3 regions of the Aquabacterium sp. G14 genome follow, and region 1 is predicted to be linked to each of the others. Evidence: predicted binding sites of a transcription regulator. Region 1 holds the regulator's gene; each other region holds the start of a gene.
What was found. The regulator HrcA, encoded in region 1, represses chaperone genes, less so after heat shock. The targets are predictions, from matches to a motif close to TTAGCACTCNNNNNNNNNGAGTGCTAA.
Positions count from the first base shown of each region.

Region 2: WIT60_RS14035 (co-chaperone GroES) is a predicted target of HrcA. The motif match lies at 3,915-3,941, and genes of this name have one in related genera.
Region 3: rpoH (RNA polymerase sigma factor RpoH) is a predicted target of HrcA. The motif match lies at 8,914-8,940, and genes of this name have one in related genera.

Region 1 covers NZ_JBBEYB010000005.1:14,540-24,733, forward strand. Annotated here, with positions in the region: gene WIT60_RS07210 (MBL fold metallo-hydrolase) at 1-795, opposite strand, end outside; gene hrcA (heat-inducible transcriptional repressor HrcA) at 858-1,877, opposite strand; gene WIT60_RS07220 (NAD kinase) at 1,973-2,875, shown strand; gene recN (DNA repair protein RecN) at 2,880-4,628, shown strand; gene rapZ (RNase adapter RapZ) at 4,625-5,563, shown strand; gene WIT60_RS07235 (SDR family oxidoreductase) at 5,607-6,536, opposite strand; gene WIT60_RS07240 (NADP-dependent oxidoreductase) at 6,562-7,590, opposite strand; gene WIT60_RS07245 (PaaI family thioesterase) at 7,628-8,092, opposite strand; gene WIT60_RS07250 (SDR family oxidoreductase) at 8,111-8,905, opposite strand; gene WIT60_RS07255 (Dabb family protein) at 8,972-9,253, opposite strand; gene WIT60_RS07260 (acyl-CoA dehydrogenase) at 9,308-10,194, opposite strand, start outside.
Region 2 covers NZ_JBBEYB010000015.1:11,407-21,600, reverse strand. Annotated here, with positions in the region: gene cysT (sulfate ABC transporter permease subunit CysT) at 1-74, shown strand, start outside; gene cysW (sulfate ABC transporter permease subunit CysW) at 89-997, shown strand; gene WIT60_RS14050 (sulfate/molybdate ABC transporter ATP-binding protein) at 994-2,052, shown strand; gene WIT60_RS14045 (CysB family HTH-type transcriptional regulator) at 2,049-2,987, shown strand; gene bluB (5,6-dimethylbenzimidazole synthase) at 3,213-3,863, shown strand; gene WIT60_RS14035 (co-chaperone GroES) at 4,049-4,339, shown strand; gene groL (chaperonin GroEL) at 4,396-6,048, shown strand; gene WIT60_RS14025 (DUF3149 domain-containing protein) at 6,155-6,322, opposite strand; gene WIT60_RS14020 (patatin-like phospholipase family protein) at 6,453-8,708, shown strand; gene WIT60_RS14015 (protein-glutamate methylesterase/protein-glutamine glutaminase) at 8,721-9,863, opposite strand; gene cheD (chemoreceptor glutamine deamidase CheD) at 9,879-10,194, opposite strand, start outside.
Region 3 covers NZ_JBBEYB010000004.1:140,254-150,447, reverse strand. Annotated here, with positions in the region: gene WIT60_RS06590 (acetyl/propionyl/methylcrotonyl-CoA carboxylase subunit alpha) at 1-394, shown strand, start outside; gene WIT60_RS06585 (hydroxymethylglutaryl-CoA lyase) at 418-1,338, shown strand; gene WIT60_RS06580 (isovaleryl-CoA dehydrogenase) at 1,390-2,568, shown strand; gene WIT60_RS06575 (diguanylate cyclase) at 2,642-3,973, opposite strand; gene WIT60_RS06570 (ABC transporter substrate-binding protein) at 3,970-4,827, opposite strand; gene WIT60_RS06565 (TonB-dependent receptor plug domain-containing protein) at 4,922-6,895, opposite strand; partial or broken gene WIT60_RS16870 (methyl-accepting chemotaxis protein) at 7,235-8,818, shown strand; gene rpoH (RNA polymerase sigma factor RpoH) at 8,974-9,900, shown strand; gene pgi (glucose-6-phosphate isomerase) at 9,969-10,194, opposite strand, start outside.

The DNA of each region.
Region 1 (10,194 bases):
CCCGGTGAAGAAATAGCGCTTGCCCGAGGGCAGGTTCAGGAACATACCAGTGTGGCCGGCCGTGTGCCCGGTCAAAGGCACCAACACCACCGAACCATCCTTGAACATGTCCAAGCTGCGCTCGAACCCGACATAGGGCCCATCGGTGAATTGCAGCGAACGCCAGCGTTTGACCGTCTCGAATTGCGAGCGCAAGAACGCCGGCGGCCCACCATGCTCAGCCTGAGTCTGCTCTTGTGGGGTCACCCACACCTCGGCATCGGGGAAGTCCACCAGACCACTGACGTGGTCCCAGTGCATGTGCGAAGGCACGATCATGCGGATGCGTGACACCGGCCATCCAGCCGCCGCCAGCTGATCCGCCGCCGGCCTCACCTCCCCGTAGCCCAGAAGCAGTTGGTGCGCCACCCCGTTGACCGCAAACTGGGCCGCATGTTCACGCCCCAAACCGGTGTCAAACAGGAACGCCGCCTGCGGATGGTTCACCAGCACGGCCACCTGCACTGGGCGGCGATAGGTCAGCCAAGAGCCCCCGCCCACCACCAGCGCCTCTGACCCGCCATTCGAGGCGGCCGTGGGCAAAACGGAGAACGCAAGACCCTTGGGCGGTTGCGCCGCGGGCAAGGTGGCGCCCATGTCGGGCCAGTTTGCCGGCACAGGCAAGCGATCATCTTGTGCGCTGATGAGCGCGGCGCCCCCCACCAGCAAAGCAGAGACCCCAGCCAAGGTCCACAGGACCCGGCGCCAGGCCCCACCGCGCTGAACAGGGCGAGAAAGAACAGTTTGAGCAGTCATGTCCCGCAGCTTAGGGCGCGCGGCCACCTCACACCCCCCTCAGCCGAGGGTGGGACTGACACTCACTTCTGGCTCAGCGCGTTGCTGACCAGGCGCGAGGTGATGTCCACGATCTCGATCATGCGGTCGTAGGCCATGCGGGTGGGACCGATCACGCCCAGCGTGCCGACCACCTGGCCGTTGATCTCGTACGGCGCCGACACCACCGACAACTCCTCGAACGGTACCACCTGGCTTTCGCCGCCAATGTAGATGCGCACGCCATCGGCACGGCTGGAGCCGTCGAGCAGGCGCATCAGCTGCGTCTTCTGCTCGAACAGGTCGAACATGCGGCGCAGCGAGCCCAGGTCGTGCGAGAAGTCTTCCACCGTCAGCAGGTTGCGCTCGCCGGACAGCACCAGTTGGTCGCTGCTTTCGGCCAGGGCCTCGCCGCCAGCCTGCACCGCCGCCTGCATCAGCGTGGCAATGTCACCGCGCAACTGATCGACCTCTGAACGCAGGCGCTCGCGCATTTCGTCGATCGTCAGACCCGAGTAATGGCTGGTGAGGATGTTGCTGGCCTCGACCAGTTGCGACTGGCTGAAATCTTCGGCGGTGAAGATGACGCGGTTTTGCACGTCACCATCGGGCGAGACCAGGATGACCAGCACGCGCTTATCACCCAGGCGCAAAAACTCGATGTGGCGGAAGACCGAAGCCTTGCGCGGCGCCGTGACCACGCCCACGAACTGCGACAGGCTGGACAGGATGTTCGCGGCGTTGGCGATCACGCGCTGTGGTTGATCTGGCTGCAGTTGCCCGCGGGCCTCGCTGGCCAGTTCGGCCAAGCCTTGCGGACGGGCGGTCAGCATGGTGTCCACGAACAGGCGATAGCCCTTGGGCGTGGGCACGCGACCGGCCGAGGTGTGGGGGCTGACGATCAGGCCCAGGTCCTCCAGGTCGGCCATCACGTTGCGGATGGTCGCGGCCGACAAGTCCAGACCCGACGCGCGCGACAGCGTGCGAGAGCCAACAGGTTGGCCATCGGCAATGTAGCGCTCTACAAGCGCTTTCAACAGGATCTTCGCACGGTCATCCAGCATGGGTTCTTCATTCTAGTTTCTGGCCCGGGTTTTTGCCGCCCACCCGCCGGGGGAATGACCTAATTTGACACATTCGCTGTGGTGTAATTCCTCGCATGTCGAGTCCGTCTTCCTGCCGTTTCCGTCACGCTGCCCTGGTAGGCAAATACCAGGCCCGCGGCATCCGCCCGATCCTGGAGGATGTCGCGCATTTGTTGGCCCGCGCGGGGGTGGATGTGTCTCTGGAAAGCGAAACCGCTTTCAACACCGGGATGACGGAATACCCAGCGCTGACGATCAAGGAGATCGGCCAGCAGTGCGACGTGGCCGTGGTGCTCGGCGGCGACGGCACGATGCTGGCCATCGCCCGTGAACTGGCGCCCTTCAACATCCCGCTGATCGGCATCAACCACGGCCGCCTGGGCTTCATCACCGACCTGCCGCTCAAAGACGTGGGCACCACGCTGCCGCTGATGCTGCGCGGTGAGTACGAAGAAGAAAGCCGCGCCATGCTCGCAGGCGCCGTGCTGCGCCCCATCCGCGGCGACGGTTTTGAGACCATCTACGAAGGCTTTGCCATCAACGAGGTGCTGGTGAGCCGTGGCGCCACCGCCAGCATGGTCGAGCTGCGCGCCGAGATCGATGGCCAGTTCGTCGCCAACTACCGCGCCGACGGTCTGCTGGTGTCCTCGCCCACCGGCTCGACCGCGTATGCGATGTCGGCGGGCGGCCCCATCATGCACCCCGGTGTGGGTGGCTGGGTGATTGTGCCCATTGCCTCGCACACGCTGTCCAACCGCCCGCTGGTAGTGTCGGACGACGTGACCATCACCATCGAGATCGTGGCCGGCAAGGATGCAGGCATGAACTTCGACATGCAAAGCCTCGCCAGCCTGCTGCACGGCGACCGCGTGATCGTGCGACGCTCGGACCACCACGTGCGCTTCCTGCACCCCAAGGGCTGGAGCTACTACGCGACCCTGCGCCGCAAACTGCGCTGGAATGAAGGAGTGAGTTGACACCATGCTGCGTCGCCTGACCCTGCGTGATTTCGTCATCGTGACCAGTCTGGAAGTGGACCTGAGCGGCGGCTTCACCGCGCTGACAGGCGAGACCGGTGCGGGCAAGTCCATCCTGATCGACGCCTTGCAACTCGCCTTGGGCAGCCGGGGTGACGCCGGCGTGGTGCGCGAAGGCGCGGCACGTGCCGACATCACCGCCGAATTCGAGCCCTCGGCCCAACTCACCGCCCTGCTGACGCCCTGGCTGGAAGAAGCCGGCTTCGACAACCTGGAGCTTGGCGCACCGCTGTTGCTGCGCCGTGTGGTGGACGCTCAGGGCAAGAGCCGTGCGTGGATCAATGGCTCCCCCGCCACGGCCACGCAGTTGCGCGAGTTGGGCGAGTACCTGGTCGACATCCACGGCCAGCACGCCTGGCAAAGCCTGACCCGCGCCGACGCCGTGCGTGCACTGGTCGATGCGCAAGCGGGTGTGGACAGCGAGGCGCTGCAAGCTGCCTGGGTGGCACGCCGCGAGGCCGCCCGCCGCCTGGACGAAGCGCGCAGCCAACAGGCCGATCTGGAGCGTGAACGCGAGCGCCTGCAATGGCAGATCGGTGAGCTGGACAAGCTCAACCCGCTGGCCGACGAGTGGGACACGCTGAACGCCGAACACAGCCGTCTGAGCCACGGCCAGGCCATTCTGGACGCGGCCCGTCTGGCTCTGGATGCCATCTCGGAAGCCGACGAGAGTGCCGACAGCCTGACCACCCGCGCCATTGACGCGCTGGAAGACGTGGCCTCGGTGGAGCCGAACCTGGGTAACGCGCTGGAAGTGCTGCGCGAGGCCCAGGCCCAGTTGCAGGATGCGGCACGCAGCCTCAACAGCGCTTTGCACCACACGGAGCTGGACCCCGATCGCCTGGCTGAGCTCGACAACCGCATGTCGATGTGGATGAGCCTGGCCCGCCGCTACCGTCGCCCCGCACCCGAGCTGCCCGAGTTGCTGCAAAGCTGGCGCGAGGAGCTGGCCCAGCTGGACGCTGCCACCGACCTGGACAAGCTGGAGCGCGAAGCCCAGGCCGCTCATCAGGCCTGGCAGAAGGTGGCCCACACCGTGAGCCGCCAGCGTAGCGCCGCCGCCCCCGCTTTGTCGCAGGCCGTGACGGAGGCCATGCAGGAGCTGGGCATGAAGGGTGGCCGCTTCGAGGTGGCTCTGAGCGCACAAACCGAGCCCCAGGCCTATGGTCTGGAGAACATCGAGTTCCTGGTGGCTGGGCATGCCGGCAGCACGCCGCGCCCACTGGGCAAGGTGGCTTCGGGCGGCGAACTGTCGCGTCTGGCGCTGGCCATTGCCGTCACCACCTCGCAGCGCAGCGACGAGCGCAGCCAGGTCGGCACCCTCATCTTCGACGAGATCGACTCGGGTGTGGGCGGCGCCGTGGCCGACACCGTGGGCCGCCTGATGCAGCGCCTGGGTCGTGACCGTCAGGTGCTGGCCGTGACCCACCTGGCCCAGGTCGCCGCCTGTGCGCACCAGCATCTGGTCGTGGCCAAAGCGGTGCACGACGGGCAGACCACCAGCGACATCCGTGAAGTGCGCGACGAGGTGCGCGCCACCGAGATCGCGCGCATGCTGGGGGGGCAGATCACCGACACCAGCCGGGCACATGCGCAGGCCATGCTCGCCACCGCATACGCGCACGACACCCAGGATGCCGAGACCGCGCCTGCCACCGGCAAAGCCCCCCGCAAACGCAAGGAAGCCGCATGAGCCAGCTCGACATCGTGTTGCTGACCGGCATTTCCGGCTCGGGCAAATCCGTGGCGCTCAACGCGCTGGAGGACGCAGGCTACTTCTGCGTGGACAACCTGCCGCCGGAATTGCTGCGCGGTCTGGTCGATCTGGAAGTGCAGCGCCCGCCTGAGCTGAAACGCCGCATTGCGGTGGCCATGGACGCGCGCAGTGTGGACTCGCTGCCTCACCTCAAGCCCGTGCTTGACACCCTGCGGCAAGAGGGTCTGAAGGTGCGCTCGGTGTTTCTGGATGCCAGCACCGACACGCTGGTGCGCCGCTTCTCGGAAACACGCCGCCCTCACCCCTTGTTGAAGCTGCGGCCCCAGCCTGCCACAGACACCCCGCGCCGACGCGCCAGTGACCATGAGACCGCCGGCGCCGAAGCCGCCACGCATGCCCTGATCGACACGATCACCATGGAGCGCGAACTGCTGGGTCCTTTGCGCGAAGTGTCCACCGTGATCGACACCAGTCTGCTGCGACCAGCGCAGCTGCGCACCTGGGTGCGTCACATCGTCGGTGCGGAGCCCGCCGGCCTGACCCTGGTGTTCGAATCGTTTGCGTACAAGCACGGCGTGCCGATGGACGCCGACTTCGTCTTTGACGTGCGCATGCTGCCCAACCCCTTCTACCTGAAGGAGCTCAAGCCGCTGACCGGGCGCGATCAACCGGTAATCGACTATCTGGACGCGCAACCGGAGTCCGCAGAGCTGTTGGCACAGATCGAGGCGTTCTTGTTGCGCTGGCTGCCCACGTTGGAGAGCGATCAGCGCAGCTATGTGACCGTGGCCATGGGCTGCACCGGCGGTCAACACCGCTCGGTGTACTGCGTGGAGCAGTTGGTCAAGCGCTTTGCGGGCCGAGGGGCCGTGCTGTCACGTCACCGTGAACAGGATGCCCGCAGCGTCTGAGTGACCTGATCGACCACATCGGCCGACCAGGTCGTCACGCGCCTCAGTCCTCTTTGGCGAGGGCTTCGCGCAAGGCGGTCTTGAGCTGATCGCCAATCTCAGGCTTGCCCGCAAAGGGGTCGGTCGGGTTGCGGGCCTGCATGACGTCTTCCAGGCGCACTTGCACCATGCCAATCGATTTGGGGTGGGTGTAGATGTAGAACTTGCCCGCTTCAATGGCGTCGTACACCAGTGCAGCGGTGTCGGCGGCGGTCACCTTGCCCGACGTCACGGCCTTGGCGCTCATGGCCTGGCCGATCAGCTGGCTGGCGGTCGGCTTGGCGTCGGTGCGCAGCTCGGCGGGGCGATTGCGGTGCGACTGGTGGATGCCGGTGGGCACGAAGTACGGGCACAGCACCGAAGCGTGCACCTGCTCGGTCACCAGAGCCAGGTCCTGATACAGGGTCTCGGACAAGCTCACCACCGCGTGCTTGCTGACGTTGTACACGCCCAGGTTGGGCGAGTTCAGCATGCCGGCCATCGACGCGACGTTGACGATGTGGCCCTGGTAGGCGGGGTTCTTGCGGGCTTCGGCCAACATCAGCGGCGTGAAGATGCGCACACCGTGGATGACGCCCCAGAGGTTCACACCCAGCACCCATTCCCAGTCACGCGGACCGGCTTCCCAGATCAGGCCACCGTAGGCCACACCGGCGTTGTTGATGACGATGTGGGGGACGCCAAAACGCTCCAGGCACAAGTCGGCCAAAGCCTGGATGTCTTCACCGCGAGAGACGTCACCGCGCAGAGCGGCCACCTTGGCACCAGCCTCCGTCAGCTCGGCCACCACCTTGTCCAGGGCTTCTTGCTGCACGTCAGTGAGCACGAGGTTGAGGCCCTTCTGGGCGCCCAGGCGAGCCAGTTCCAGGCCAAAGCCGCTGGCGGCGCCGGTGATGACGGCCGTCTGGCCTGCTTGCAGTTTCAGTTGCGACATGTTGTGTTGTTTCCTGTTTTAGGTGTCAGATCAGTTTGACCAGTTGCTTGCCGAAATTCTTGCCCTTGAGCAGGCCCAGGAAGGCGTCGGGCGCGCTGGCAATGCCTTGCGCAACGGACTCGCGGAACTTCATCTGGCCGGTGGCGACCATGGTGCCCAATTCCTTGACGGCATCGGGCCACACTTCGGGGTGTTCGCTCACAATAAAGCCCTCGACTTTGAGCCGGTTGACGAGGATCAGCGCCGGGTTCTGCATCGGGGTGGGCTCGCCGTTGTAGCCAGCGATCATCCCGCACATGGCGATGCGACCGAAGGCGTTCATGCGCAGTAGCACGGCGTCCAAAATCATGCCGCCCACGTTTTCGAAGTAGCCGTCGATGCCGTTGGGCGTCGCGTCTTTCAAGGCCTTGTAGAAACTCTTGGGATCGGGGTTGGCCTTGTAGTCGACGCAGGCGTCAAAGCCCAGTTCCTTGACCACGTAATCGCACTTGTCGGCGCCACCGGCCACGCCCACCACGCGGCAACCACGGGCCTTGGCCAGCTGACCGACGACGCTGCCCACCGCACCACTGGCGGCGCTGACCACCACGGTTTCACCGGCCTTGGGCGCGATGATCTTGACCAGACCGTACCAGGCGGTCACGCCCGGCATGCCCACCGAGCCCAGGTAGGCCGACAAGGGGATGTGGGTGGTGTCCACCTTGGTGAGCGCGCCACGCTGGTTGGCGTCGATCACGCTGTGGGTTTGCCAGCCGCCCATGCCCAGCACTTTGTCGCCCACGGCAAACTTGGGGTGCTTGCTGAGCAGGACCTCGCCCACGGTGCCGCCCAACATCACGGTGTTCAGGGGCTGCGGCTCAGCGTAGCTCTTGCTGTCGTTCATGCGGCCGCGCATGTAGGGGTCAAGCGAGAGGTAGTGGTGGCGCACCAGCACCTGGCCATCCGCCAGTTGCTCGGCGGTGGGCAGCGGTGTGTTCACCAGCTTGAAGTTGTCGACCGTGGCTTCTCCCTGCGGGCGCGACACCAGCAGGATCTGTTCGTTGACGAGGCTCATGACATGGACCTTTCAGGTGTGAAAACGGGAGAACGGATCAATCGGAGCCGGGGCCGGCCAGATGGGGCTCAGCGGCTGAGCCCGATGTGGGACGCCCCTTGGGGATGTCTCTCAGGTACTTGAAGGTGCCGGTGGCGTGGGCGCACAGGCGGTCTTGTTCATCAAAGATCTTGCCTTCGCAGAACACCAGGGTGGCGGTGCTGTGCAGCACGCTGCCCACGGCCCGGATGCGACCGACGCCGGGGCGGGTGAAGCTGGTCTTCATCTCGATGGTGACCGCACCAGGGCTCTGCCCTTGGGCGTCGAGGCGCAGGCTGCGGGCGGCGTGCGCCATGGCCACATCCAGCAGGGTCATCATCACCCCACCGTGAGCCACCCCAAACGAATTGGTGTGGTTCTCAGTGAGCGCCAAGGTGATCTCGGCCTGGCCGCCTTCGAAGCGTTGCAGCTCGCAGCCGATGCCCTCGACGAAGGGGATGCGGAAAGCAAAAGGAATGGCCATGCTCTTGCGACGCTCGACTCAGCCCACGAGGGCGCTGACGCCCCCGTCCACCGCCAGGATCTGGCCGGTGATGTGTTTGCCGGCTTCGGATGCAAACAGCAGCACGGCGCCCTTGAGGTCTTCATCGTCACCCAAGCGACCCAGGGGCGCATGGCTGGCCATGTTCTCCTCGCCGACCGCACCGATGAGACCGGCGGTCATCTTGCTGGGGAAGAAGCCAGGGGCCACGGCATTGACGCGGATGCCCAGATGACCCCATTCACAGGCCAGCGCGCGGGTGAAGTTCACCACCGCACCCTTGCTGGTGTTGTAGGCGATGGTCTGCATGAAAGCGGGGTTACCGCCCAGGCCGGCGATGGAGGCCACGTTGATGATGCGGCCCTGCTTGCGCGGGATCATGCTGGCTTTGGCAATGGCCTGCGACAGCAGGAAGTAGCCGCGCACATTGAGGTTCATCACCTTGTCCCAGGCGTCCAGCGGATGGTCCTGCGCGGGGGCACCCCAGCTGGCACCGGCGTTGTTGACGAGGATGTCGACGTCACCCACACGCTCCAGGGTCTCGTCGGCGAGGCGCTGGATGTCTTCGGGCTTGCCAGCGTCGGCGGCGATCCAGCGAGCGTCGATGCCGCGGTCTTGCAGGGCCATGACGGCCTGCTCCAGGTCAGCCGCCTTGCGCGAGCTGATGACGACCTTGGCACCGGCTTCGCCGAGGGCCTGCGCCATCTGCAGGCCCAGGCCACGGGAGCCGCCAGTGATGAGGGCCTTCTTGCCCGTGAGGTCGAACAGGTTCTGGATGGTGCGGGCTTCGCTCATGCGGTGTCTTTCAGTGAAGAAGGAGGCGGTCGTCAGGGCCGGCTGAAACCAATCAGCACGGGCTGATCAGCAGATGTAATCGAGCACTTGGCGGCCCGATGCCATCTCGCGGATCTGGGCGACGACGCCCTGGTGGTGGGGGTGCGGCTGGTAGGCCGCGAGGGCCGCCGCATCGTCAAAGGTGGAGACCAGCACCACGTCAGCCGTGGCCTCCAGGCCCTCGGTCTTGATGCCCACCTCGAACTCGCGGATGCCGGGAACGATGTCCTTGCAACTGTCGAGCAAAGCCTTGACCTTGGGCGCGTTGGCCGGGTCTTTGAGGGTGAACAGGACGATGTGCTTGATCATGGTGAGGTGCTTTCGGTGGTGAGGAACGCCCCGAGTGGATGCTCAGCCGTGCGCTCAGAACCAGTCGGCCTGGGCTTGCGCGCAGGTCAGGTCACGGCGCGAGACCACGCCCAGCCAGGCATCGATCTTGGGCAACTCGTAGGCAAAGAAGTAGTCTGCCGCAGCACGCTTGCCTTGCAGGAAACCGGCGCCCAGAGGCCCTTGGTCCCATGTGCCCTTGGCCTGCGCAGCCTGCGCCGCAATGGCCAGCTCCAGCCAGATCCAGGCCAGCACGGTGTGGCCGAAGGCCTGCAGGTACAGCGTGGCGTTGGCCAGAGCCTCTTCAGGCTGCCCCGTGCTCCATGCCGCCTTGGTGGCAGCGCCCACCTTTTGCAGTGCACCGGCCAGGGCATTGGCGTGCAGCGCCAGGCCTTCGATGTGACCAGCCTTCTGGATGGTTTCGCTGATGCGCTCGGCCAGCACGGCCAGGGCCTTGCCACCGTTCATCACCACCTTGCGGCCCAGCAGGTCCATGCCCTGGATGCCGTGGGTGCCTTCGTGGATCATGTTGAGGCGGTTGTCACGCCAGTACTGCTCGACCGGGAAGTCGCGGGTGTAGCCGGCGCCGCCCAGCACCTGAATGGCCTGGCTGTTGGCCTCCAGCGCCCATTCGCTGGGCCAGCTCTTGGCGATCGGAGTGAGCAGTTCCAGCAGCAGGCGGGCTTTCTCGGCTTCGGCCTCGTTGCCGGTCTGTTCGTCGTCCACCAGCTGGGCGCACAGCAGCGCCAGCGCCAGGCCGCCTTCGGCGACCGTCTTTTGCATCATCAGCATGCGCTTGACGTCGGTGTGCTGGATGATGGGGATCTGCGGGCTACTGGCGTCCTTGCCCGCCGCGGTCATGGCACGGCCTTGCGGGCGGTCCTTGGCGTAAGCCAGCGAGGCTTCGAAGCCGGCGTAGCCCA
Region 2 (10,194 bases), on a different contig from region 1:
TGGTGATGTCCTTCATCATGCTGCTGGCCATCAATGGCTTGCAGGCCTGGACGCGCAAGCGCCAGGGCAAGTAAGAGAGGTTGTGACCATGAGTGCTGTGTCTGTGGCCCAACCCTTGCCGGTGCAGAGCGTGGCCCCGCCGAATGTGGCCCGTGCCACCACCGAGCCGGTGTGGGTGCGTCGCGTCTTGATCGGCGTGGCGCTGGTGTTTTTGTCCTTGTTCCTGTTTGTGCCGCTGGTGTCGGTCTTCTTCGAGGCTTTCAAGAAAGGCTGGGAGGTCTATGTCGCCGCCATCACCGAGGCCGATGCAGTGTCCGCCATGTGGCTGACCCTGATCGCGGCGGCCATCTCGGTGCCGCTGAACCTGGTGTTCGGCGTGTCGGCCGCCTGGGCCATTGCCAAGTTCGACTTCCGTGGCAAGAGCGTGCTGCTCACCCTGATCGACCTGCCGTTCTCGGTCTCACCTGTGATCGCCGGTTTGATCTATGTGCTGGTGTTCGGCCTGCAAGGCTGGTTTGGCGAATGGCTGATGGCGCACGATTTGAAGGTGATCTTCGCGGTGCCGGGCATCGTGCTGGCCACCATCTTCGTGACCTTCCCCTTTGTGGCGCGTGAGCTGATCCCGCTGATGCAGGCGCAGGGCCAGGAGCAGGAAGAGGCCGCCCGCGTGCTGGGCGCCTCGGGCTGGCAAACCTTCTGGAAGGTGACGCTGCCGAATGTGAAGTGGGGTCTGCTCTACGGCGTGATCCTGTGTAACGCCCGCGCCATGGGTGAGTTCGGGGCCGTGTCGGTGGTGTCGGGCCACATCCGGGGCGAGACCAACACCATGCCCCTGCACATCGAGATCCTTTACAACGAGTACCAGTTCGCCGCGTCGTTCGCCGTCGCGTCCCTGCTGGCCAGCCTGGCGCTGGTCACCCTGGTCCTCAAATACATCGTTGAACGCCGGGTCCATCAGCAGATGGCCCAGGCCCAGCAAGCCGGAGCGGCAGCATGAGCATCGAAGTCAAGAACCTGGCCAAGCGTTTCGGTCAGACCGTGGTGTGCGACAACCTGAACCTGAACATCCCTTCGGGGGAGTTGGTCGCCTTGTTGGGCCCTTCGGGCTCGGGCAAAACCTCCTTGCTGCGCATCATTGCCGGCCTGGAAACCCCTGACAGTGGCACCGTGCTGTTCAACGGCGAAGACACCACCCATGTGGCCGTGCGCGAGCGCAATGTGGGCTTCGTGTTCCAGCATTACGCGCTGTTCGGCCACATGACGATCTTCGAGAACGTGGCCTTCGGCCTGCGGGTGCGCCCCAAGGCCACGCGTCCACCGGAAGCCGAGATCCGAAAGAAGGTCACCGAGCTGCTCAAGCTGGTGCAACTCGACTGGATTGCCGACCGCTATCCGCACCAGTTGTCCGGTGGTCAGCGTCAGCGCATCGCCTTGGCGCGTGCCCTGGCGGTGGAGCCCAAGGTGCTGCTGCTCGACGAGCCCTTCGGCGCCCTGGATGCCAAGGTGCGCAAGGAACTGCGCCGCTGGCTGCGTCGCCTGCACGATGAAATGCACATCACCAGCGTCTTCGTGACCCACGACCAGGAAGAAGCCATGGAAGTGGCCGACCGCATCGTGGTGATGAACCAGGGCCGCATCGAGCAGGTGGGTGCCCCGGATGAGGTCTACGACCACCCCGCCACACCTTTCGTGCTCAAATTCCTGGGCGACGTCAACCTGTTCCACGGGCGTGACCACGCGCAAGGCGCCGTGGCGGGTGATGCCGGGCAGGCTCAGTCGGTGAGTTACGTGCGTCCGCACGAGGTGCAGGTGCTGGCCCAGCCCGCCGAGGGCAGCGTGGCCGCCACCTTGATCGACGTGCTGACCGTGGGTCCGAACACCCGCCTGGCTTTTGAGCGCGGCGATGGCAAGGGCGAAATCGAGGTCGAGCTCTCGCGTGACGAGTATGCGGCGCTGCGAGATGCCGGCGTCCTGGTCGTGGGCCAGATCGCCCACCTCAAGGCACGTCGCGTGCGCCACTTTGAAGCGCCGGCACAGGCGGGGGCAGCATGAACTTTCAGCAATTGCGTTCGGTCAGGGAGGCCGTTCGGCGGGGGTTCAACCTGACCGAGGTGGCCAACGCACTGCACACCTCGCAACCTGGCGTGAGCCGTCAGATCCGCGAGCTCGAAGACGAGTTGGGCGTGGAGTTGTTCCAGCGCGTGGGCAAGCGCCTCACGGGCATGACCCCACCTGGTCAGCAGCTGCTACCGGTGGTGGAGCGTCTGTTGCGCGAGGCAGAGAACCTGCGCCAGGCCGCGCGCGATTGCGCCTCGCACGATGTCGGGCCACTGTCACTGGCGGCCACCCACTCGCAGGCGCGTTATGCACTGCCAGGCGCTGTGAAGGACTTTCGGCAGCTGTACCCGCAGGTCACGCTCAGCCTGCACCAGGGGTCGCCACGTCAGGTGGCCCAGATGCTCATCAATGGTGAAGCCGACATCGGCATCGCCACCGAAGCCCTGGACCAATATGACCAGCTGGTGACCTTGCCTTGCTACAGCTGGACCCACAGCGTGGTGGTGCCGCCCGATCACCCCTTGCTCGATGGCGAGCCCTTGACCCTCGCACGCCTCGCCCGTTTCCCGATGATCACCTACGACGAGGGCTTCACTGGTCGCTCGCACATCGACGAGGCCTTTGCCAAAGAAGGGCTCAAGCCCAGCATCGTGCTGTCGGCCATGGATGCGGACGTGATCAAGACCTATGTAGAGCTGGGCATGGGCGTGGGAGTGGTGGCGTCGATCGCCTTCGATCCGGATCGCGACCGCAACCTGCGTGCCATCGACGCCGGCCACGTGTTCGCCATCAACATGACCCGGCTGGCCTTCCGCCGCGGCGCTTTTTTGCGCGGGTATGTCTATGGCTTCATCGAGACCTTTGCACCTCCGTTGACCCGTGAGGTGGTGGAGCAGGCGGTGAGGCAGGCCAACGACCACGCAGCATGAGTCCTGTGTGCTCGGGTGAGTGGCCGGGCTTGAGCCTGCGTGACAGCTGGCCCCAGGCACGCTGAAGTAGCGGGGTGGACGGCACGCATCGATACAATTGGAGCGGTGGCGTCCTGCCATGCCAACGGTTACCCGCCCCTCATGTCAGGTCAAGCCCACGTCAGTGATCCCGCTGAATCGACGGGGTGCCGCGACCACGCTGCCGTCGAGGCACCAGGCGGGCATGTGTTTTCTGCGCAAGACCGCGCGGCGTTCCATCAACTGGTTCAGGCGCGGCGCGACATGCGCCACTTCACGCCAGGTGCTTCCGTCGCGCCCGAGGTGTTGCGGCGCTTGCTGCAAGCGGCTCACCACGCTCCATCGGTCGGGCTCATGCAGCCTTGGCGCTTCGTGCGCATCACCGATACCAGCTTGCGTCGGCGCATCGCCGAGTTGGTCGAGGCCGAGCGGCTGAAGACCTGCGAGGCCCTGGGCGAGCGCGGCGACGCCTTCATGCAGCTCAAGGTTGAGGGCATTCGGGAGTGTGCCGAGCTGCTCGTGGTGGTCCTGGCGCCTGACGATGGCACCGTGTTTGGCCGCCGCACCATGCCCAAGGAAATGGCCCTGTGCTCGGTGGCATGTGCGATCCAGAACCTGTGGTTGGCTGCGCGTGTCGAGAATCTGGGCATGGGATGGGTCTCCATGTTCGATCCCGTTGCATTGGCGCATGAGCTGCAACTGCCTGACACCGCTCAGCCCATTGCGATCCTGTGTCTGGGGCCTGTGCCTCAGTTTTATGACGCTCCGATGCTGGAGCTGGAAGACTGGCGCCACGGTCGGTCGCTGGACGAGATGCTGTTGACCAATTGCTGGCCGCCATCTGCGCTGCGCGGGTGAAGTGTCTGTCGAAATGCCCCTTGAAATGTCTCGGAGCGTCCCTATAATCTGTTAGCACTCGCTGAATGTGAGTGCTAATGGTGAGGTCGCTGCGGCGGCTGAGCCCCACATTCGTACCGTCGATGTGAGCATTCACTCACGTCGAATCCATTGTCAAACCGATGTCTCAAGAGACTGGAGAAGTCATGAAACTGCGTCCCCTGCACGATCGCGTGATCGTCAAGCGCCTGGAACAAGAAACCAAGACCGCCCTGGGCATCATCATCCCCGACAACGCTGCCGAGAAGCCTGACCAAGGCGAAGTGCTGGCCGTTGGCCCTGGCAAGCGCAATGACAAGGGTGAGTTTGTGGCCTTGAACGTCAAGGTGGGCGATCGCGTCCTGTTCGGCAAGTACTCCGGCCAGACCGTCAAGGTCGATGGCGAAGAGCTGCTGGTCATGCGCGAAGAAGACCTGTTTGCCGTCGTCGAGAAGTAATCCGACGCCCTGCGCAAATCCCCATCCATTGATTCACTGAATTCGGAGAAATACACATGGCAGCAAAAGACGTCGTTTTCGGCGGCGAAGCCCGCGCACGCATGGTTGAAGGCGTGAACATTCTGGCCAACGCCGTGAAGGTCACCCTGGGTCCTAAGGGTCGCAACGTGGTGCTCGAGCGCTCCTTCGGCGCCCCCACCGTGACCAAGGACGGTGTGTCCGTGGCCAAGGAAGTCGAACTGAAGGACAAGCTCCAGAACATGGGCGCCCAGATGGTCAAGGAAGTCGCTTCCAAGACTTCTGACAACGCTGGCGACGGCACCACCACCGCCACCGTGCTGGCTCAAGCCATCGTGCGCGAAGGCATGAAGTACGTGGCCGCCGGCATGAACCCGATGGACCTGAAGCGCGGCATCGACAAGGCGGTTGCCGCCCTGATCGCCGAGCTGAAGAAGCAATCCAAGGCCACCACCACCACCAAGGAAATCGCTCAGGTTGGCACCATCTCCGCCAACTCGGACGCTGACGTCGGCGAGATCATCGCCAACGCCATGGACAAGGTCGGCAAGGAAGGCGTCATCACCGTTGAAGACGGCAAGAGCCTGAACAACGAGCTGGAAGTCGTCGAAGGCATGCAGTTCGACCGCGGCTACCTGTCGCCCTACTTCATCAACAACCCCGAGAAGCAAGCCGCGCTGCTGGACAACCCCTTCGTCCTGCTGTACGACAAGAAGATCTCGAACATCCGTGACCTGCTGCCCACCCTGGAGCAAGTGGCCAAGGCCAGCCGTCCGCTGCTGATCATCGCCGAAGACGTCGACGGTGAAGCTCTGGCGACCCTGGTGGTCAACACCATCCGCGGCATCCTGAAGGTTGTGGCCGTCAAGGCGCCTGGCTTCGGCGACCGTCGCAAGGCCATGCTGGAAGACATCGCCATCCTGACCGGCGGCAAGGTCATCGCCGAAGAAGTCGGCATGGCACTCGACAAGGTCACCCTGGCTGACCTGGGCCAAGCCAAGCGCATCGAAGTGGGCAAGGAAAACACCACCATCATCGACGGTGCTGGTGAAGCGGCTGACATCGAAGCCCGCGTCAAGCAAATCCGCATCCAGATCGAAGAAGCCACCAGCGACTACGATCGTGAAAAGATGCAAGAGCGCGTGGCCAAACTGGCCGGTGGCGTTGCCGTGATCAAGGTGGGTGCTGCCACCGAAGTCGAAATGAAGGAAAAGAAGGCCCGCGTTGAAGACGCCCTGCACGCGACCCGTGCCGCCGTCGAAGAAGGCGTGGTTGCCGGTGGTGGCGTGGCCCTGCTGCGCGCCAAGCAGTCCGTGGGTGACCTCAAGGGTGACAACCACGACCAAGACGCTGGCATCAAGCTGGTCCTGAAGGCCATCGAAGCGCCTCTGCGCGAAATCGTGGCCAACGCCGGTGGCGAACCCTCTGTGGTCGTCAACGCTGTCCTGGGCGGTTCGGGCAACTACGGCTTCAACGCTGCCAACGACACCTACGGCGACATGATCGAAATGGGCATCCTGGATCCCACGAAGGTCACCCGCACGGCTCTGCAGAACGCCGCTTCCGTGGCTTCGCTGATGCTGACCACCGAGTGCATGATCTCCGAGGCTCCGAAGGACGAAGCCGCCGGTGGCATGCCCGACATGGGTGGCATGGGCGGTATGGGTGGCATGGGCGGCATGGGCATGTAATGCCCTGAGGTGCGGTTCGCCGCACCTGTCGCCTGGCAACTTCAGCCAGACCAAAGAAAAAGGCCGCTGGGTTCAGCGGCCTTTTTTCATGTCTGCAGGAACTGGCTCAGTGAGCGCGGCCCTCGCGCACATCCTTGTCATGTCGCTCGGTGTCTTGCTTGACGTGTTGAGCAACGTACCAAGCGATGTAGCCCAGCATGACGAACATGAAGGCAATCACGGCCAAGCTCATCAGGCCATAGTCGGTGGTCAGGAAGTCGGTCAATGCTTGCATGATGGTTCTCCGTTGTGCTTTCTTGGATCTATCAAACCGCGGATTGAGCCAGGGCGTTCTGACTTGGATCAAGTTTGTATGCGCCTTGCGCGGCTTTGGCAAGCGGCTTTGACGCGGCACAATCTGCCACATGCTTTCCCCTTTTCTTCGCACGTGCTGGCGTGCTGTCTGTGGCTGGGCCTTGCTCGGCTTGCTCTCGGCCTCGGCGCTGGCAGAGCGGCCCAAGGTCGGCCTCGTGCTGTCCGGTGGCGGGGCGCGTGGCCTGGCTCACGTCGGGGTGCTCAAGGTGCTGGAGCGAGAGCGTATTCCGGTCGATGTGATCGCAGGCACCTCCATGGGGGCCATCGTCGGTGGCCTGTACGCCAGCGGCCTCTCGGCACAGGAAGTGGAGCGGGAAGTCGAGCGACTGGACTGGGACAATGTGTTTGCCAGCCGCGTGGAGCGGCGAGAGCTGTCCCAGCGTCGCAAGGAGCACGACTTCGAAGTCTCCCCCTTGCTGGAAATCGGCATTGGTGCCGATGGATTCAAAGCGCCGTTGGGCTCGCTCTCCAGCCGTGTGCTGGAGGCCCATCTGCGTCGCCTGACCCTGTCGGCCAGCCAGGTCCGCCACTTCGATCAGCTGCCCACCCCCTTCCGTGCGGTGGCGACCGACATGGAAACCGGGCAGGCCGTGATCCTGTCCGAGGGAGACCTGGCCACCGCCTTGCGCAGCAGCATGTCGGTGCCCGGCATTTTTGCGCCGCTGGAGGTCAGTGGGCGCATCCTGGGTGATGGTGGCCTGGTCAACAACACGCCGGTCGATGTGGCCCGCGCCATGGGGGCGCAGCGACTCATCGTGGTCAACATTGGCACGTCGCTGGCGCCGCGTGAAACCCTGTCGACCCTGACCGGGGTGACGGCGCAGATGATCAACATCCTGACCGAGCAAAATGTGCAGCAAAGCCTGCGCTCGCTCACGCCACAGGATGTCTTGATTGCGCCTCGACTGGAAGGGCTGACCTCGGCCGACTTCAACCGGGCACGTGAATTCATGGACCAGGGCGAGGTGCAGGCGGAGGCCATGGTGCTGCGCATGCAGGACCTGCAGATGTCCGCGGCCGATTACGCGGCCTGGCAGGCTGCTCGGCAGCGCCGCCAGCCGCCGCCACCTACCTTGCAGTTCGTGCGCACCGAAGGATCCGAGTTGACCCGACCGGATCGGCGCGCCGACATGTTCGCCAGTCAGCCGGGCCAGGTGTTCGACGTGGCCAAGGCTGAGCGTGACATCAATTTGCTGGCCGCTTCGGGCGACTACCTGCGCACCGACTACCGACTGGTGCGCACACCGCAGGGCGAGGCAGGGCTGGTGTACGAACTGGAGGACAAGCCCTGGGGCCCCAACTATCTCCAGATGGGCCTGGATTTCAGCGCGGACAACCGTGGGCGCAGTGCCTTCAACCTCAAGCTGGTGCACAACCGCCATTGGCTTGACAACGCGGGCAGCGAGTGGCGCAACATCCTGCGTCTGGGCACCAGCCCTTTGCTCGGCACCGAGTGGTATCGCCCCATGGCGTGGCAACTGCCCGATGGGTTGAGCGGCTTTGTGGCCGTGGCGGCCAACGCACAGCGACGCACCTTTGACGTCTACCGCGACCCCGATGGCGAGGAGGAGGCACGCAACGAGCGCGGACAGACCCAGTTCGCCCTGGATGTGGGCCTGAACTGGCGTGAGTTGGGGGAGTGGCGCTTGGGCTGGGTCGAGCAGATCGGGCGCGATCGCCTGTCGTTGGCCTCGGACGACTACCTGATGTCACGCCCTGGCGTGTCTCTGGTGGAGCGGTGGCGGGAGAGTGGCTGGCGCCTCAAGGCTGTGTTCGATCAGTTGGACCACGCCTACTTTCCGTCCAAGGGGTGGCGGCTGGATGGGCAATGGTTCCAGGGGCAAGGTCGTGCGCGCCGTGACAGCAGCTACGCCGAGGGCTACCTGCGCTACCTCGACGTGCAGGGTCAGTGGGTGAATTCCTGGGGGCCCCACACGGTCAGCCTGATGGGCCGCCTGGCCCTCTCCGAGGGGGCGCAGCCGGCGATCGGGCGCTTCGGTCTGGGTGGCTTCCAGCAACTGTCGGGCTACGCGCCCTTTCAGGTGGCCGGGCCTCAAGTGGCCCTGCTGCGGTGGGGCTACCACGTGCGCCTGAGCGACATGATCCTGACCCGAGGCCTGTTTGCGGGCGCCAGCCTGGAGGTGGGCAACGCCTGGCAGCTGCCGCGAGATGTGTGGACGGGACCCAAGAAGACCGGCTTCAGCCTCTACCTGGGTGCCGACACGGCCATCGGGCCGGTGTACACCGCCATCTTGCACAGCCCAGGCGTGGGGCCGACCCTGATGCTGTTTGTCGGTCGGCCGTGATTCGAATCGGGGTCAGACGCGGCTGAGCGCCTGACCCACGGTGGCGCGCAGGTGGTCCAGCACATGCTGCGCAATCTTGTTGAGCGGCAACACCTCCTGCACCGCGCCTGCGGCGATGGCCTCCCGAGGCATGCCGAACACCACGCAGCTGGCCTCATCCTGGGCCACGCAATAGGCGCCGGCATCGCGCATCTCACGCATGGCCTTGGCGCCGTCGGCGCCCATGCCGGTCAGCATGATGCCGATGGCATTGGGCCCGGCCACACGCGCCGCCGACTTGAACAGCACTTCCACGCTGGGCTTGTGGCGGTTGACCGGATCACCGTCTTGAACACGGGCAATGTAGTTGGCGCCCGAGCGCTCCACGCTCAGGTGCAGGCCACCGGGGGCAATGTAGGCATGGCCGGGCAGGATGCGCTCGCCATCGCTGGCTTCCTTGACGCGGATCTTGCACAGCCCGTCCAGACGGGCCGCGTAATTGCGCGTGAAGCCAGGCGGCATGTGCTGGGTGATGACCACGCCGGGGGCGTCTGCGGGCAGCGACAACAGCACCTCCTTGGTGGCCTCGGTGCCGCCCGTCGAGGCGCCAATGAAAATCAGCTTCTCGGTGGACAGACGCCCCAGGCTGTAAGAGCCGGTGTTCAGGGGCTTGGGGGCCGCTGGCGAGGCACCTGGCGTTGCGCGTGCAGCGGATGTCGGCACACCACCGGTGGACGAGGTCGCCGGTGCAGCGCTGGTGGCCAGCCGATGAATGCGTGCTTTCGAGGCCACCCGGATCTTGTCCGTGATGTCGTCGGACAACTGACGCAGGCCGTCCACCACACCGATCTTGGGCTTGGACACGAAGTCCACCGCGCCCAACTCCAGCGCCTTGAGGGTCACCTCGGCGCCGCGCTCCGTCAGCGTGGACACCATCACCACCGGCATCGGCCGCAGGCGCATCAGCTTGGACAGGAAGTCCAGGCCGTCCATGCGCGGCATCTCCACATCCAGCGTGATCACGTCCGGGTTGAGGTTACGGATCATCTCGCGGGCCACGAAGGGGTCGGCCGCCGCGCCGATGCATTCCATGTCAGGCTGTCGGTTGATGATCTCGGTCAGCATGCTGCGAACCAGCGCCGAGTCGTCGACCACCACCACACGAATCTTGGGCATGTCGTTCTCCGCCTGTCAGAACAGGTCGATCGAGCCGCCGCCACTGGAGACGGGGGCCACTTTTTGCGCCGCCAGGCGCTCTTGTTGCAGGATGGCTTCCGGATTGCTGGGCGCCAGGCGCTTGACCATGGCCTTGCCGCTGTGTGGCAGGAAGCAGACCTTGCGCGGATAGATGTCGAGGACGTCCTTGGAGACCACCGGAATGCGTTCGGTCTTGAGGTATTCCATCACGAAGGCGGTGTTGCGCTCACCCACGTTGATGGTGTTCATGCCGCTGATCACCGCGCCACCGCCAAAGACCTTGGCCTCCATCGTCATCCGCGAGGCCCCC
Region 3 (10,194 bases), on a different contig from region 1:
GCCCCTGAGCCGCACCGACCACGGCGGCGAGCAGTTCGAGGCCGATGTGCAAGGCCAACGCCTGCGCCTGAGCGTGTACCGCCACGGCAACGAGCTGGATGTGTTCACCTCGCAAGGTCACGCCCGCGTGCAACGCATCGACCCCCTGCGCCAGTCCGACGAGCAGGCTGCCGGAGGCCGCCTCACCGCGCTGATGCCCGGCAAGGTCGTGGCCATGCTGGTCAGCGAAGGCCAGCAGGTCAAGCAAGGCGAGGCCCTGGCCGTCACCGAAGCCATGAAAATGGAGCACACCCTCACCGCTCCGCACGACGGCGTCGTCTCCGCCATCCTCTGCGCCGTGGGCGACCAGTTGGCCGAAGGCGTCGAACTGCTGCGCCTGGAAGCCACGGCCTGAGCATCGTCACACAGGATCACACCATGAGCCACCCCACCTTCCCCAGCCACGTCACCCTGGTCGATGTCGGCCCGCGTGACGGCCTGCAAAACGAAGCGCAGCCCGTGGAGGCTGCCGACAAGATCGAGCTCGTGCACCGACTGCAAGCCGCCGGCCTGCGCGAAATCGAGGTCACCAGCTACGTCAGCCCCAAGTGGGTGCCGCAGATGGCCGACAACGCCCAGATCATGGCCGGCATCCAGCGCCAACCGGGCGTGCGCTACAGCGTGCTCACGCCGAACATGAAAGGCTTTGAAGGCGCCCTCGCCTCGCGGGCCGACGAGGTGGTCATCTTCGCCGCCGCCAGCGAAGCTTTCAGCCAGCGCAACATCAACTGCTCCATCGCCGAGTCCATCGAACGCTTCCGCCCCGTGGCCGAGGCCGCCAAGGCCCACGGCATGAAGGTGCGCGCCGCCGTCTCGTGCGCCCTGGGCTGCCCTTACCAGGGCGAGGTCTCGCTTGACGCGGTGGAAGACGTCGTGCAACGCCTGCTTGACATCGGCTCTGACCACATCGGCATCGCCGACACCATCGGCGTGGGCACCGCCGGCCGCGTGACCGCCGTGATGGAACGCGCCTTGAAGCACGTGCCCCTGGCCGAGCTAAGCGGTCACTTCCACGACACCTACGGCCAGGCGCTCACCAACATCTACTCCAGCCTGGCGCTGGGCATCCACACCTTCGACACCAGCATCGCTGGTCTGGGCGGCTGCCCCTATGCCAAGGGCGCCACCGGCAACGTCGCCACCGAAGACGTGGTCTACCTGCTGCACGGCCTGGGCATCAACACGGGCATCGACCTCGACGCCTTGGTGGATGCCGGCGCCTTCGTCTCCAGCGTATTGGGCCGCAAGCCCGTCTCCCGCGTCAGCAATGCCCTGCTGGCCAAGCGCACCCAAGCCTGATCTGCCCCCATCTTTCTTCACTCTGACAACACGACACCGAGGAGCTTTCTCATGACCCTGCCCGGCCTGAATCACCAACTCGGTGAAGACATCGACGCCCTGCGCGACAGCGTGCGCACTTTCGTGGACAAGGAACTCGCGCCCCGCGCCGCCGACATCGACCGCGACAACCTCTTCCCTGCCGACATGTGGAAGAAGCTGGGCGACCTGGGCGTGCACGGTCTGACCGTATCCGAAGAGTACGGCGGCACCAACCTGGGCTACCTGGCCCACATGGTGGCCATGGAAGAAGTCAGCCGCGGCAGCGCCTCGGTGGGCCTGAGCTACGGCGCGCACTCCAACCTGTGCATCAACCAGATCCACCGCAACGGCAGCGAAGCGCAAAAGCAAAAGTACCTGCCCAAGCTGATCAGGGGTGACTTCGTCGGCGCCCTGGCCATGAGCGAGCCCAACGCCGGCTCCGACGTCGTCAGCATGAAGTTGCGCGCCGAGAAGAAAGGCGACCGCTACGTCCTCAACGGCAGCAAGATGTGGATCACCAACGGCGGCGATGCCGACGTACTCGTGGTCTATGCCAAGACCAACCCGGAAGCCGGCGCCAAGGGCATGACCGCCTTCCTGATCGAGAAAGGCATGAAAGGCTTCAGCAAGGGCCAGCACCTCGACAAGCTGGGCATGCGCGGCTCCAACACCTTCCCGCTGTTTTTTGAAGACTGCGAAGTGCCCGCTGAGAACGTGCTGGGCGGCGAAGGCAACGGCACCAAGGTGCTGATGAGCGGCCTGGACTACGAGCGCGCCGTGCTCTCGGGTGGCCCGCTGGGCATCATGCAGGCGGTGATGGACAACGTCATCCCCTACATCCACGAGCGTAAACAGTTCGGCCAAGCCATCGGCGAGTTTCAGCTTGTGCAAGGCAAGGTCGCCGACATGTACACCGTGCAGCAGGCCGCCCGCTCGCTGGCCTACACCGTGGCCAAGAACCTCGACGCTCTGGGCGCCCAACACGCCCGCCATGTGCGCAAGGACTGCGCCGCCCTCATCCTGTGGACGGCAGAAAAAGCCACCTGGATGGCCGGCGAAGGCATCCAGATCTTCGGTGGCAACGGCTACATCAACGACTACCCGCTGGGCCGCCTGTGGCGCGATGCCAAGCTCTACGAGATCGGTGCCGGCACATCGGAGATCCGCCGCATGCTGATCGGCCGCGAGCTGTTCGCCGAAACGGCCTGACTGGCGTCCAGCACTGCCACCGGTCTCAGCCGGTGCCCCCCCAACGCACACCGGTGACACACCGGCGCATCGTTCACGCGTCCGTCGTCTCCAGCACCACCCGGTTGCGCCCCTGGGCCTTGGCCTGGTACAGCGCCGCATCGGCCCGCGCCAGCCAGCCCGTCAGGCTCAGTTCACGGCGATCAAACTGCGCCACCCCGATGCTCACGCTGAACTGAAGCGGCTTGCCCTCCACCAGCAAGCGGCTGTTGTGCACGGCCTCGCGGATGCGCTCGGCCAAGGCGGTGGCCTGCTCGGCCGTGATGTTGGGCAGCAGCACCACGAACTCCTCGCCACCCAAGCGAGCCACCAGGTCCACCTTGCGCACCAGTTGCTGCACCGTCTGCGCAAAGCTCACCAACACCGCATCGCCCGTCACATGGCCATGGGTGTCGTTGACCACCTTGAAGTGGTCCAGGTCCATCATCAGCAAGGACAACTCGGTACGGTAACGCAGGGCCCGCTGCATCTCGGCCTCGGCGGCTTCCGAAAATGCCCGCCGGCTTGCCACCCCGGTCAGCGAGTCGGTGCGCGCAGCCCGCTCGGCCGCCTCCTTCTGGTCACGCAACTCCTGCGTGGCCTGGCTGATCTGGTGCTGCAACTCTTCCTGGGTGGTGGCGATCCGCGCCACCATGGCATTGATGCCCACCGCCAGCGGGCGCAAGATGCCACTGTGGGCCACGTCCACACGCTCCGCCAGATGCCCCTCTCCCACCAGCTCAACCACCCGGTTGATGCGGCCAATCTGCGACGACACCAGATCGGCCAACACCGAAGCCATCACCCCCGCCAGCATCAAGCCCCCCACCGCCGTCGCCAAAGACCAGATCAGCAACTCGCGCCGCTGCTGCGCCAAGACATCCAGCGACATCTCCACCACGGCGTACCCCAGCAAACGCCTCTCGGTGGCCCGAATCCGGGTGTCTTCCTCTGGCACCGGGGCATACACATCGTCTATGGGCACGGTCGCCGTGGAGTAGATGGGCTGTGACACCACCAAAGCATCTTTGGACTGCACAATCTGAACGGCGCCATCGAGGCGCGGCGCACGCGCCTTCATCTTGCCGGCTGCCGCACGCAACTGCCCCTGGGCGTTGTAGATGATCACACCGCGCAGCTGCACGTCGCTGCGCATGGTGGCTTCCGCCAGACGCGCCAGCGCCTCCTGGTCACCCGCAAACAGACTGAATTCGGCCGCGCTGCCCAGTTGTCCCGCCGAAGCCGCTCCGCGGTCTTTCAGCGCCTCGGTCATGCGGCCGCCGTACTGAGAGGTGAAGCCCACCACCAGCAAGGCGATCACCAGCATCGCTGGCAAGGCCGTCGCCAGCCACAAGCGCACCCGTACGCCACTCAACTTCAGTTTCACCGCATGCCCTCCTCACGCCGCAAGGCATCGGTCAACACCGTCACGTCCGGCACATCCAGCCCCAATGATCGGCACACCTGTTCATTGATGGCAATCGTGAAATCATCAGCCCACCGTGAAGCCGGCCACGCCGCCAACACCGACGCCGCACCCAGCGGCACTTTCAACATGCCCGCCACCTGACGGCCCGCCTGAGACGGACTGGCGTACAGGCCCAGGGCCGCGCCGGCTTTCACCAAGGCCGGTGAGTAGCTCACCACCGGCACCCGCTGACGATAAGCGGTCATCAACACATGCTGCAGGACCGCCACGTCGGCCACGGCACCATCCGGCAGAATCAACAACACGTCGGCGTCGGCCAACACCGAGCGCAGCGCAGACGACACCGCATCGGGCTTGTCCACCACCCCGATCACCAGCCGCAAGCCACGATCTTGAGCGGCCTTGTGTAAAGCCTGTCGCTGCGACGCAGTATCGTCGTCCAGCAACACCCCCACGGTGGTCAGCCGTGGCATGGTGCGACGGATCAAATTGAGGTAGCGCTCGACAGGCTGATCCAGATACGCCGCAGACACCCAACTGGGCGGGCGCTTCCAGATGGCCGTGAACCCATCCTTGGGCAACAGCGCCGACAAGATCGGCACCCGCGCCCAATCGGCTTGCGTACCGGTGCGCTCCATGGCCATGCGCAAGGCGCTGGCACCCAGCGTCACCAACGCTGTCGGCGGCGGTGAGATGGGCCACTCCCGCGCATTCAAGATCACCAACTCCTTGCCACGCCCCACCTGACGCCAGTCGGCCTGCAAGGCTGCTGCAGCCTCCTTGTAAGCCCAGGACGTGTCAGAGAGCAGCACCCACACCCCCTCACCCGCGGCCCACACCCGCCCCCCTGGCACAGACAGGGTGGCCGCTACGGTACAGGCAAGGGACTGGCGGCGCGTGATCAGATCACATCTCCATGCGCAAAGTCAGGAAGCTCTTGCGAGCGAGTTGGAAGTTCTCTTGAACGCGAACGAAGGTGGCAGGCCCATTGACCGACTGAACGGTCAACGCCACCTCGGCTTTGTTGGCGCCAATGCGGAAAGGATAGGCCAAACGCACATCCGTGCGATGCTCAAACGGCATCCAGTCCTCCCTCGCACGCCAGGTCATGCTCCCAATCCGTTCGTGAATCACCCCCAGCTGCACGTTAGCAGGCAAACGTTGGAACAACGCGATCATGGTCGTGTGCTTGGGTGGTCGGCGCTCCTTGTGCTGCTCAAGACCCGGATCATCCCACTTGACGTGACCGACGCTCTGGTTGAACCAGACCTCGGTCGCGCTGAACGGCTTCCAGCGAAGTTGGTACTCCAGCCCCGTCAAGGACAAACCCGTGAGATTGACGTAATCACGGGAGCGTCGCCCATTGATCGGATTGGTCTCCGGGTGTGGGTACAACTTTGTGCGAATGACGTCTTGCATCCGCTCGTGGTAAAGCCGCGCATCCAGGGTCAGGTGGAGATCCTTGAAGCGCCCCACATAGCCCAACTCCTTGCTCAGCAGCTTCTCCGGCTGAACGCCACCGGTCGCAGCGTACTCATGCACGTACAAGCCACCCACGTCAGTGTAGATGCGGGTATCAGCCTTGTACTCATACAAGTTTGGTGCACGGATGGACTCGGTGACCCCGAAACGGAAGGTGTGCTCCGGTGACAGCAGCCAGTTGGCCATCAGGCGAGGCGCCGTGTAGGTGCCAGCACGGCTGTGGTTCCCCACAAACAGACCGCCATTGAGCAGCCATTGGGGATGAAGCCGCCACTCCAGGGTGCCGAACGCACGTGTTTCCCGGAAAGACACCCATTCGCTGGTGTTGTACAGCGGCGCAGAGCGCGCGCGCTCATCCTTGAACCCCACCCCCATCACCGCCCGCACACTGTCGGACAGGCCCAGCTTGCGCTGCACCTCCACGTTCGCCCGGCGCCCGAGCCCACCATAGTCCATCGTGAAATAAGCGCCCGGGATGGGATACGTCGCACGGGTCGCGCGGTCATTGGGCGCCGTGGCGAAGTCCTCTTTGGCATCTTCCATGAAACTGGCTGACACCTTGAGTTCGTCGTCAAAGCCCAGTTGACGGCGCCACTCGCCCTGCACATAGCTGTCGCGGGTGCGGATCTTGTGGGGTGGATTTTCGTTGTCGCTGTCGCCCTCGCCGGCATCCAGGTACGACACTCCCATCGCCACCATCACGTCATCGGCCAGGGTCGGCTTGAAGTCAGCACGCGCGTTCACCTGTCCCAGGCGCTTGTCATCGTAAGCATTGAGATAGCCCGCATCTCGCTGCTCACCCACCGAGAGGCGGAAACTCGCCGCCTCATCGCCCCAGCCAATCCGCACCCGGCGATCGCGAATTCCATTGTCCCCGGACGTCAGCAGCACCTCACCACCGGTTGTGTCCGCACTGTGGCGCGTGATGATGTTGATGACACCAAACATGGCGTTCGCACCATAAGCCGCTGAGTTGGCACCGCGCAGCACCTCGATGCGCTCGATGTCCTCCAACATCACATCCATCATGCCGCGGTGCGTGTCGCCCAGATAGCTGGTCGAGTACACCGAGCGACCATCGATCAGCACCAGGTTGCGCGTTCCGTAGTCGTCCATCGGGATGTGGTAGGCCGCCAGCGGGTTGGCCCCGTTCCAGCCGCCCGCCAGGTAGCCTGGCACCAGACGCAGCACCTCCGGCAGCGTGCGTGCCCCTGACTGACGGATCGTCTGGCGATCGATCACCGTGATGGCCCCGGGCGCTTCATTCAGGGGCTGATCCAGCCGACTGGCGGTCAAGACCACCGGCACGTTGGCGAAGTAGTCCTCTTCCGTCACCGACCGCTCGGCCGCGTGCGCACCGACCCCGGCAACACCCGCCAAGGTCACAACCAGGCCCACGCTGTGGCACACCTGACGAACACGAAACGCTGGCAACAACACCATGACACACCCAAAAACTGCACGTGCTCAATTATGAGCACGGGCTGTGTGCCCTGTATGACGGGAAACCGAGAGATGTGACCAGCGAGGTCATGCATCACACTCTCGGCCACGCTGCTCACATGACCCAGACCGAATCCACGCGCCGATGAGCGGCCGCGCCATTCCGTGAACAGCTGCACACCCCATTACACTCAAACATGATTCAAATCGGCGTCAACTCAATCAGACGCCCTTTTGCACTGGAATTGTCGATACCTTCGCGCCAACGCAACCTTCCAAGCAGTGAGCATTGGCATGAATCTCCAGCAGTTGTCCGTCGGCAAACGCCTCAGCATCGGTTTCGGCCTGGTCCTGGCCATCCTCATCGTTGTCACGATGATCGCCCTGGTCAAGGTCAACGTCATCAACACCGCCCTGCACGCCAACAGCGACGAGCACACCTCCATTCAGCGGTTTGCGATCAATTTCCGCGGCTCGGCACACGATCGCGCCATCGCCATCCGGGACGTGGTGCTGAGCACGCAACCGTCCGAGCGAGACAAGGAAGTCGCCACCATTGCAGCCTTGGCCCGCTTCTACGCCGAGTCCGCCACCCCGCTGGAGAGCCTGCTCGGCAAGTCCGCCGATCAGGCGGAGCTCAAGCGCCTGTACGGTGCCATCCAGGCCATCGAGGCACAGGCTGTCGCCACCACCCAGGCCATCGTGAACATGGTGAACGCGGGTGACACGGCCGGCGCTCAAGCCCTGTTGTGGACGCAGGCCAAGCCCCAGTACGTCCAGTGGCTGGCGGCCATCAACCAGCTGATCGACTACGAATAGCAGCGCGTCCAGATCCAGAACAAGATCGCGCTGGAAGAAGCAGAAGGGTTCCTCATGGCGATGCTCACCGCGCTGACCCTGGCGCTGCTGTGCGGCGCCGCGCTCGCGTGGACACTGTCGCGCAGCATCGTGCGGCAACTGGGCGCCGAGCCTCAGGCGCTGGGAGAGGCCGCCCGACGCGTCGCCGCGGGCGATCTCAAACCGATTCCCGGCGCCGACCTGGCCCCGGCTGACAGCGTGCTTGCCTCGCTGGGGGCCATGCGCACCAGCCTGGCTGGCATCGTGGCCCAGGTACGTCAGGCGTCTGACTCGATTGATACGGGTTCGGCAGAGATCGCCACCGGCAACGCGGACCTGTCGGTGCGCACCGAGCAGCAAGCCTCCAACCTGCAGCAGACCGCCTCGTCGATGTTGCAGATGAACACCGCCGTCAAGGCCAACGCCGAGACCGCCCGCCACGCCACCCAACTGGCCTCATCGGCCACCGCCGCCGCCACCAAGGGTGGTGAGGTGGTGGGTCAGGTGGTCGCGACCATGGAGGACATCAGCGCCAGTTCGCGCAAGATTGCCGACATCATCGGCGTGATCGACGGCATTGCCTTCCAGACCAACATCCTGGCGCTCAACGCCGCAGTCGAAGCCGCTCGGGCGGGTGAGCAGGGCCGCGGGTTCGCTGTGGTCGCCTCCGAGGTGCGCAGCCTGGCCCAACGCAGTGCGGAAGCAGCCCGTGAGATCAAGTCCCTCATCGGCGACAGCGTCACCAAGGTCGAGCAAGGCACCCAACTGGTCAACGACGCTGGCGCCACCATGGACGACATCGTCACCCAGGTCAAGAACGTATCGGACCTGATTCACGAGATCGGAGCGTCCACGCAAGAGCAGACCGACGGCATCGACCGGGTCAGCCACGCCGTCACCGAACTCGACCGCAGCACGCAGCAGAACGCTGCACTGGTCGAGGAAAGCGCTGCCGCCGCGGAAAGCCTGCAGCATCAGGCCCGCCGTCTGGCTGAACTGGTACGCCTCTTCCAGTTGAACGCGACAGAGACCGCTCGGTGATCCCACGGGCGCGATGGACTGCGCCCCCGCCCCTGAACCGGGGCACCACCTCCCGTCTTCATGGCCCCAGGCCCGGCATGGAACTTTCGTCCGATTTAGCACTCTGACACCGCGAGTGCTAACATTAGCTGAGAAGGACCACGAAAGGACCATCCATGACCCTGACGACCGCCCTTGCCCCCCGTGACCCCTGGAGTGTGGTGCCCTCACTGGGCAATCTGGACGCGTACATCCGCTCGGTCCAGGCCATCCCCATGCTGGATGCCGACGAGGAGCAAACCCTGGCGCGTCGTCTGCGTGACCAGCAAGACTTGCAGGCCGCCTCCAAGCTGGTGCTCTCGCACCTGCGTCTGGTCGTGTCCATCTCCCGCCAATACATGGGTTACGGCCTGCCGCAAGGTGACCTGATTCAGGAAGGCAACGTCGGTCTGATGAAGGCCGTCAAGCGCTTCGACCCTGATCAGGGCGTGCGCCTGGTGAGCTACGCCATGCACTGGATCAAGGCCGAGATCCATGAATACATCCTGAAGAACTGGCGCATGGTCAAGGTGGCCACCACCAAAGCCCAGCGCAAGCTGTTCTTCAACCTGCGCTCACTCAAACACCAGTTCAAGGGCGAAGAAGGCGCAGAACACCTGGGCCGTGCCACCCTGTCCGACCACGACATCCACCGCGTGGCCAATGAACTCAATGTGCGTCCGGAAGACGTCATCGAGATGGAGACCCGCATGGCCGGCGGTGACGTGGCCCTGGAGGCTCCTACCGACGACGACGGGGATGCGCCCGTCGCCCCGCTGGCCTATCTGGCCGACGAAGCGCACGAGCCGACCCGCGTGATCGAGGCGCACCGCCGCGACTGGCTGGCCAGCGATGGCATCGCCCTGGCGCTCGACCAGCTGGATGCCCGCAGCCGCCGCATCGTGGAAGAGCGCTGGCTGCAGGTCAACGACGACGGCTCGGGCGGCATGACCTTGCACGAATTGGCCGCCGAATATGGCGTCAGCGCCGAACGCATCCGTCAGATCGAAGTGGCCGCCATGAAGAAAATGCGCAAGGCCCTCACCGAGGTCGTCGACGCCTGATCCCTCGCGACGTCCCCAGCCAGCTGGCTGGGGCTGCGCGGTCGCACAGGCGGCCAATCAAGCCCGGGTCAGGCACCGCGCAGTCGCGCGATCATCGCCGCCGTGGCGGGGTCCAGTCCGCTGACATCCCCGCTGTCCAGGCGCGGCAACAGGTCGTTGCTCATCGCCTTGCCCAGCTCCACGCCCCACTGGTCAAAGGAGTTGATGCCCCACAAGGCTCCGCTCACCAGCACGCGGTGTTCGTGCAAGGCGATCAGGGCGCCCAGAGAGCGCGGGGTCAAGGCATCGATCACC